2 regions of the Micromonospora sp. NPDC048905 genome follow, and region 2 is predicted to be linked to the other one. Evidence: riboswitches for the same ligand, from Rfam matches in the RefSeq annotation. Region 2 holds a riboswitch; the other holds the start of a gene.
What was found. A riboswitch is a leader RNA that binds a small molecule or an ion and turns the genes downstream of it on or off. The one in region 2 is predicted to bind thiamine pyrophosphate.

Region 1 (3,256 bases), on a different contig from region 2:
GCGGCGGTGGCCGGCCGGGGCGCGATGGGGTGACCGGGCACCCAGACCCCCTCGGCGGCCAGGGCGGCGCCGTGGGCGGCGAAGACGGCCTCGGGGGTGCCGTCCGCGCGGACCCCGCCGCCTGGCTCCAGGACGACCACCCGGTCGACGAGCGGCAGCGCCTCGGCGACCCGGTGCTCGACCAGGATCAGCGTGGTGTCGGCGTGCAGCGCGCCGGCCACCGCCTGGCGGACCAGGTCGGCCCCGGCCGGATCGAGGTTGGCGGTCGGCTCGTCGAGCAGCAGCAGCTCGGGACGCAGCGCCAGCGCGCCGGCCAGGGCGAGGCGTTGCTGCTCGCCGCCGGAGAGCGCGGCGGTGGGGCGGTCCCGGGGGTACGGGAAGCCGACGCGGTGTAGCGCCTCGTCCACCCGGGGCCAGATCTCGTCGGTCGGTACCCCGCGGTTCTCCAGACCGAACGCGACGTCGTCGCCGCAGCGCGCCATCACCAGTTGGGTTTCCGGGTCCTGGAAGACGATGCCGACGCGTTCCCGCCCCTTGCGCGGGTCGAGCCCGTCGATCTCGACGGTGCCCTCCTGCTCGCCGGAGTCCTCGGGCAGCAGCCCTGCCAACGCGCTGAGCAGGGTGCTCTTACCGGCCCCGGAGGGCCCGAGCAGCAGAACCCGCTCCCCGGCCTCAATTCGCAGGTCGACCCCGCGCACCGCCCAGGCGCGCCGCCCAGCGTGCCGCCACCCGAACCCCCGCAGCAGTACCCCGCCCACCAATCCACCCCCTCCGGGCCGCGCGTCCCCCGCCCATCCGCCGTTGATCAAGAGGTTTGCGTCAGGAAATCGCCTTCCGCTGACGCAAACCTCTTGATCAACGGGGCGGGGTCAGATCAGGGCTCGGTCTCGGCCCGCCGGGAAGCGGTCCAGGACGCCGGTGTTGGCCAGGGCCTTCGTCAGCAGCCAGCCGCCAGCACCAGCGATCACGGTGGCGCTGACGATGGTGAGCAGCGCGTACGGGATTCGGTAGTCGGCAAGCGCGTAGGCGTCGTTCCAGACGAAGAAGTCGAACAGCGCGGCGCTGAGGCCGGTCAGCGCGCCGGCCAGCATCGCGGTCGGCAGCCGGAACGACCGGTACCGGAAGGCGGCGAACGCCAACTCGGCGCCGATGCCCTGCACGATGCCCTGCGGGATCACCGTGCCGGCCCACTGGCTGCCCAGCAGCGCGGACAGGACCGCGGCCACCGTCTCGCAGTAGAGCGCGGCACCGGGCTTGCGGATGACCAGGCCGCCGATCACGGCCGGCATCAGCCACACGCCGTAGAGCAGCGTCTGCGCCGGCGGGAAGAACGCGAACGCACCCTCGGTGGCGCTCCAGACCAGGCCCCAGGCCCAGAAGATGACGCCGAAGGCGACCGCGATCACCGAGGCGACCACGATGTCGATGGTCCGCCAACGGTTGGTGGTGTTGTCCATGCTGGTGCTCCCAGTTCAGTAAATCGAACCAGGAGAAGACGCACGCCGCGCGTCCGGTGGCACCGGACGGCGGCGCGGCTGGAGGTCGACCGAACTCCCTGCGCTGGCATTACCCAGATCAGGTTCGAGGGTCTGCGGGCATGCCCGCACTCTCAGCGCTGTGCGCTCCCCTGTCGGATGTGAAGTTGTCTCGTCGACGCTAACACTGACCAGGGGGGCCGGCCCAGCAGGGCATCCGCCCATCTCGGCGTTCAGCCGGCCGTACCGCGGCTGGGTAGGCTGACGATCATGCGGGTTGACGCGCGAGGTCTCACGTTCGAGGTAACCGCCGGCGGTCCGTCGGACGGCGTACCCGTCCTGCTGCTGCACGGCTTCCCCCAGCACAGCGGTGAATGGGACGACGTGGTGCCCGCGCTGCACGCGGCCGGGCTGCGCACGTACGCGCTGGACCAGCGCGGTTACTCGCCCGGTGCGCGGCCGACGGCGGTGGCCGACTACCGGATCCCCGAACTCGTCGCCGACGTGGTGGCGGTGCTCGACGCCCTGGGGCTGGACGCCGTGCACCTGGTCGGCCACGACTGGGGCGCGATCGTGGCCTGGGCGGTCGCCGCCGGGCACCCCGACCGGGTCCGCACCCTGACCGCGGTGTCCGTGCCGCATCCGGCCGCCATGGCGTACGCCCTGAGCAACGACGGCCAGCAGAAGGCCCGCTCGTCGTACATCACGTTGTTCCGTAAGCCGGGCACGGCGGAGAAGGTGCTGCTGGCGTGGCACGCGACCGCGCTGCGCAAGATGCTCGGCGGGGTGGGTGACGCGCCCCGGGTGGACCGCTACGTTGCCCCGATGCGCGAGCCGGGGGCGCTGACCGCCGCGCTGAACTGGTACCGGGCGATGTCCCGCGCCGACCTGGCCGGTGTCGGCCCGGTCGCGGTACCCACCACCTACGTCTGGAGTGACCGGGACGTCGCCATTGGCCAGACCGCCGCCGAGGCGTGCGCCGCGAACGTCACCGGAACGTACCGCTTCGTGCGGTTGCCAGGTGTGAGTCACTGGATTCCGGACACCGCGCCGGGTCCGCTCGCCGAGGCGATCCTGGCTCGGGCCGGCGGAACGGCCTGAGCCTGTGGGCCAGCCAGGGAGGGGCGCCGTGACCACGAACGCCAGCGGGCCGGGCACCCGACGCTCGATCGCCGCGCAACTGCGCCTGCTGGGCGTACGCCCCGGGGCGACGCTGCTGGTGCACGCCGCGCTACGTCCGCTGGGGTTCGTCAGCGGCGGCCCGCACGCGGTGGTGCTCGCCCTGCGCGACGCGCTCGGCCCGGACGGCACGATCGTGGTGCCCACCCACACGCCGGACAACAGTGACCCCGCGGGGTGGCGCAATCCACCGGTGCCGGCGGACTGGTGGCCGCTGATCCGCGCCGAGATGCCGGGCTTCGACCCGGCGGTCACGCCGAGCCGGTTCATGGGCGTGCTCGCAGAGACGGTTCGCGGCTGGCCCGGCGCCCTGCGCAGCTCGCATCCGCACGTGTCGTTCGCCGCGCTCGGGCCGGCCGCCGAGCAGGTGGTGGCCGGGCACGGCCTGGCCGACATGCTCGGCGAGGGTTCTCCCCTCGCCCGGCTCTATGACCTGGACGCCGACGTCCTGCTGCTCGGCGTGGACCACTCCGTGAGCACCTCGCTGCATCTGGCCGAGTACCGCTGCCCCGGTTCGCCGCGCGAGCGGGTCGGCGCCGCGGTGCGGACCGGCGACGGTGGTCGGGAGTGGATGTGGTGGCAGGACGTACGGCTCGACGCGG
Region 2 (3,256 bases):
CCCGTCACCCGCCCTGCGCCGCGGTGAGCACCTCGACGCGGTCGCCGTCGCGCAGCGCCGTGGTCGCCCAGCCTGCCCGGGGCACCACCTCGCCGTTCACCGCGACGGCCACCCCCCGGGGTTGCGGGGCGACGACACCGACCAGGTCAGCCACGGACATCTCAGCCGGGACGCTTCGTCCGGCCCCGTTCACCGTCAACTCCACAGGTCCCCCTTCATCGTCGGTTCGGGTCCGCCGTCCGCCGCCGCGCCGGCGAACCGGTCCGGCCGGAAGGGCGCGAGCAGCGGATCGGGTACGCCGGTGAGCGCCAGGTCCGCGATCAGGTCGGCGGTGATCGGGGTGAGCACGATGCCGTGCCGGTGGTGACCGGTGGCGGCCAGCACGTCCGGCCGGCCGGGCAGGGGCCCGAGGATCGGCGCGTTGTCCGGGGTACCTGGGCGCAGCCCGGCGACCGCCTCGACCAGGTCGTACTCGGCCAGTTCGGGCAGCAGGTCCACCCCGGCGCGGAGCAGCCGCTGCACGGCGCCGGCGGTGACCGTGGTGTCCGACCGTTCCTCGACCGTCGCGCCGAGGACGACCTCACCGTCGGCGCGGGGCACCAGGTAGACGTGCTCGCCGTCGGCGTACCCCCGGATCACGTGCCGGAAGCCCGGCGCGACGCCGCCGGGCGCGCGGAGCCGGAGGATCTGGCCCTTCACCTGCCGCACGGGCAGGCCGGTGAGTGCGGCGGACCCGCAGCCGGCGGCGACAACCGTGACGCCCGCGTCCACGTCGGACAGGTGTCGGACACCGTGCGGCACCAGCGCCGCGCCGGCCCGCTGCGCGGCCGTGCGCAGCGCCGGCACCAGCAGCCGGGGGTCGACCTGGTGGTCGGTGGGCGCGAGCGCGCCGCCGCGCACCCGGGGGGCGAGCGCCGGTTCGCGGTCGCGCAGCTCGCTGGGGCGCAGTGGGGTCACCGGCAGGCCCAACCCCTGCTGGTACGCCCACAGCCGGCGCGCCTCGGCCAGGTCGTCGCCGGTCAACCCGACCAGCAGGGTGCCCTCGGTGCGGTAGCCGATGTCGGCGCCTGTCGCGTCGGCCAACTCCTCGGTGAAGGTTGGCCAGCGGGCGGCGGACGCCAGCAGCAGCTCGGTCAGTTGCCGCTCACCGAAGTACGCCTCGGCGACCGGGGCGAGCATGCCGGCGGCCACCGCCGACGCCCCCGAGCCGGGTGCCGGATCGTGCACCACCACCCGTAGCCCACGGGCGGCGCAGCGCCAGGCGATCGCCAGCCCGATCGGCCCCGCCCCGACCACCGCCACGTCCGGCCGGGTCCGGTCGATCGACGGCGCCGACGGGAACCGGCCGGTCAGCACGTCAGGGCCTCGATCAGCGTGGCGGTCGCACGCGCCGGGTCGGCGGCGGCGGACACCGCACCGACCACGGCCACCCCGTACGCCCCGGCGGCCCGCAGCTCCGGCACCCGCGCGGCGGTCACGCCACCGATCGCGATGACCGGCACGTCGACGGCGTCGGCCACGGCGCGGACCCCGGTCGGCCCGATCGGGTCCGGCAGGCCGGACTTGGTGCTGGTGGGGTGGCACGGGCCGACACCCAGGTAGGTGGCGCCCGCCGCGACGGCCTCGGTTGCCGTCTCCGGCGCGCGGGCAGTGGCTCCCAGCACACCGGTGGGGCCGAGCACCCGACGGGCGGCGGCCACCGGGAGGTCGTCCGCTCCGATGTGTCCGCCGGCCGCGCCCACCGCCAGCGCCACGTGCAGCCGGTCGTTGACCAGGCAAGTCGCCTCGTACGACAGGCAGAGCGCCAGCACCCGCCGGGCCAACTCGTACGCCTCGCGGTCGGTGGCGGAGTCCTCGACCCGGACCTGCACGACCAGGTCGGCGCGGGCCACCGTGAGGGCGGCCCGGACCACGGTGAGCGGGTCCCGACCGGGTCGGGTGTCGGTGATCAGATGCAGTCGCCCCAGGGACGGCACGGCAACTCTCCTCCCTGCGCCGGCATTATCCGGATCAGGTTCGACGGTCGGGGGCTGTCAGCCCCCCTCTCAGCCCGGTACACCGGGCTCCCGTGGGTTACTTGCGTGTCACCGTACGACAGATCCGTCGGTCTGCCAAGGCGAGGTTCGGCGGCGGCCGGTGGGCCGGAACGCACCGAATCGAGCTAGATCTGTGTGGCGGTTCATGCGGTCCTGTTCGGAATGTCGCCTGCCGTTGCAGAACCGTTACCCGCCGGCATCTTGCCGGACATCGAGCCAGTCGAATTAATTTGTTTAGCGATTCGACAAAATGTCGGTGGGGGCACCTTGGCACGGTGTGACCACCGGCTCCATCAGGGACGGCCTTCGGCGTGCCGACTCCCGCGATCTCCGTCACTACGACACAGGAGGCGGCGTGTCCCGTTCTCGTCGTGCCCGCGTACCAATCACCGCAACCCTCATCTCCCTTGCTCTCGCCTCGACGAGCCTGTTCGGCACGCCCGCGCAGGCCGCGCCGGCCGCCGCACAGGTCCCCCCACGGGAGGCAGCGGCCGGAACCCCGGTCACCCAGGTGGCACCCAAGGCGCCCCAGAAGGCCGCCGACGATCCCTTCTCGGTCCTGGTCTTCTCCAAGACCGCCGGCTTCCGGCACGACTCCATCCCCACCGGTGTCGCCGCCATCCAACAGCTCGGCGCCACCAACGGCTTCACCGTGGACGCCTCCGAGGACGGTGCCGCGTTCAGCGACGCCAACCTCGCGAAGTACAAGGCCGTGATCTGGCTCTCCACCACCGGTGACGTCCTCAACGCCGAGCAGCAGGCGGCGTTCGAGCGCTACGTGAAGGCCGGCGGCGGTTACGTCGGCATCCACGCCGCCTCGGACACCGAGTACAGCTGGGCCTGGTACGGCGACCTGGTCGGCGCGTACTTCGCCAACCACCCGCAGAACCAGCAGGCCACGGTGAAGGTGGAGGACCACGCCCACCCGTCCACGGCCGAGCTGCCGGACCGCTGGTCCCGGTTCGACGAGTGGTACAACTTCCAGACCAACCCGCGGCCGGACGTGCACGTGCTGGCCAGCCTGGACGAGAAGAGCTACACCCCGGGCGCGGGCGCGATGGGCGCCGACCACCCGACCTCCTGGTGTCAGGACTTCGACGGCGGTCGCTCCTGGTACACCGGTGGCGGACACACCCGGGAGTCGTTCGCCGAGCCCGAGTTCCTGTCCCACCTGCTCGGCGGCATCCGCACCGCAGCCGGTGTCGAGGACGCCGACTGCG

Region 1: it holds a riboswitch for thiamine pyrophosphate, as region 2 does, so the genes downstream of both, AB0C01_RS31295 (ECF transporter S component) here and thiE (thiamine phosphate synthase) in region 2, are expected to answer to the same signal.

Annotation. Positions count from the first base shown of each region.
Region 1 covers NZ_JBEZFV010000019.1:13,061-16,316, reverse strand. Annotated here, with positions in the region: gene AB0C01_RS31300 (ABC transporter ATP-binding protein) at 1-758, opposite strand, end outside; gene AB0C01_RS31295 (ECF transporter S component) at 870-1,457, opposite strand; TPP riboswitch at 1,535-1,639, opposite strand; gene AB0C01_RS31290 (alpha/beta fold hydrolase) at 1,746-2,576, shown strand; gene AB0C01_RS31285 (AAC(3) family N-acetyltransferase) at 2,605-3,256, shown strand, end outside.
Region 2 covers NZ_JBEZFV010000003.1:539,668-542,923, reverse strand. Annotated here, with positions in the region: gene AB0C01_RS10810 (thiazole synthase) at 1-8, opposite strand, end outside; gene thiS (sulfur carrier protein ThiS) at 5-205, opposite strand; gene thiO (glycine oxidase ThiO) at 196-1,353, opposite strand; gene thiE (thiamine phosphate synthase) at 1,350-1,976, opposite strand; TPP riboswitch at 1,971-2,080, opposite strand; gene AB0C01_RS10790 (ThuA domain-containing protein) at 2,392-3,256, shown strand, end outside.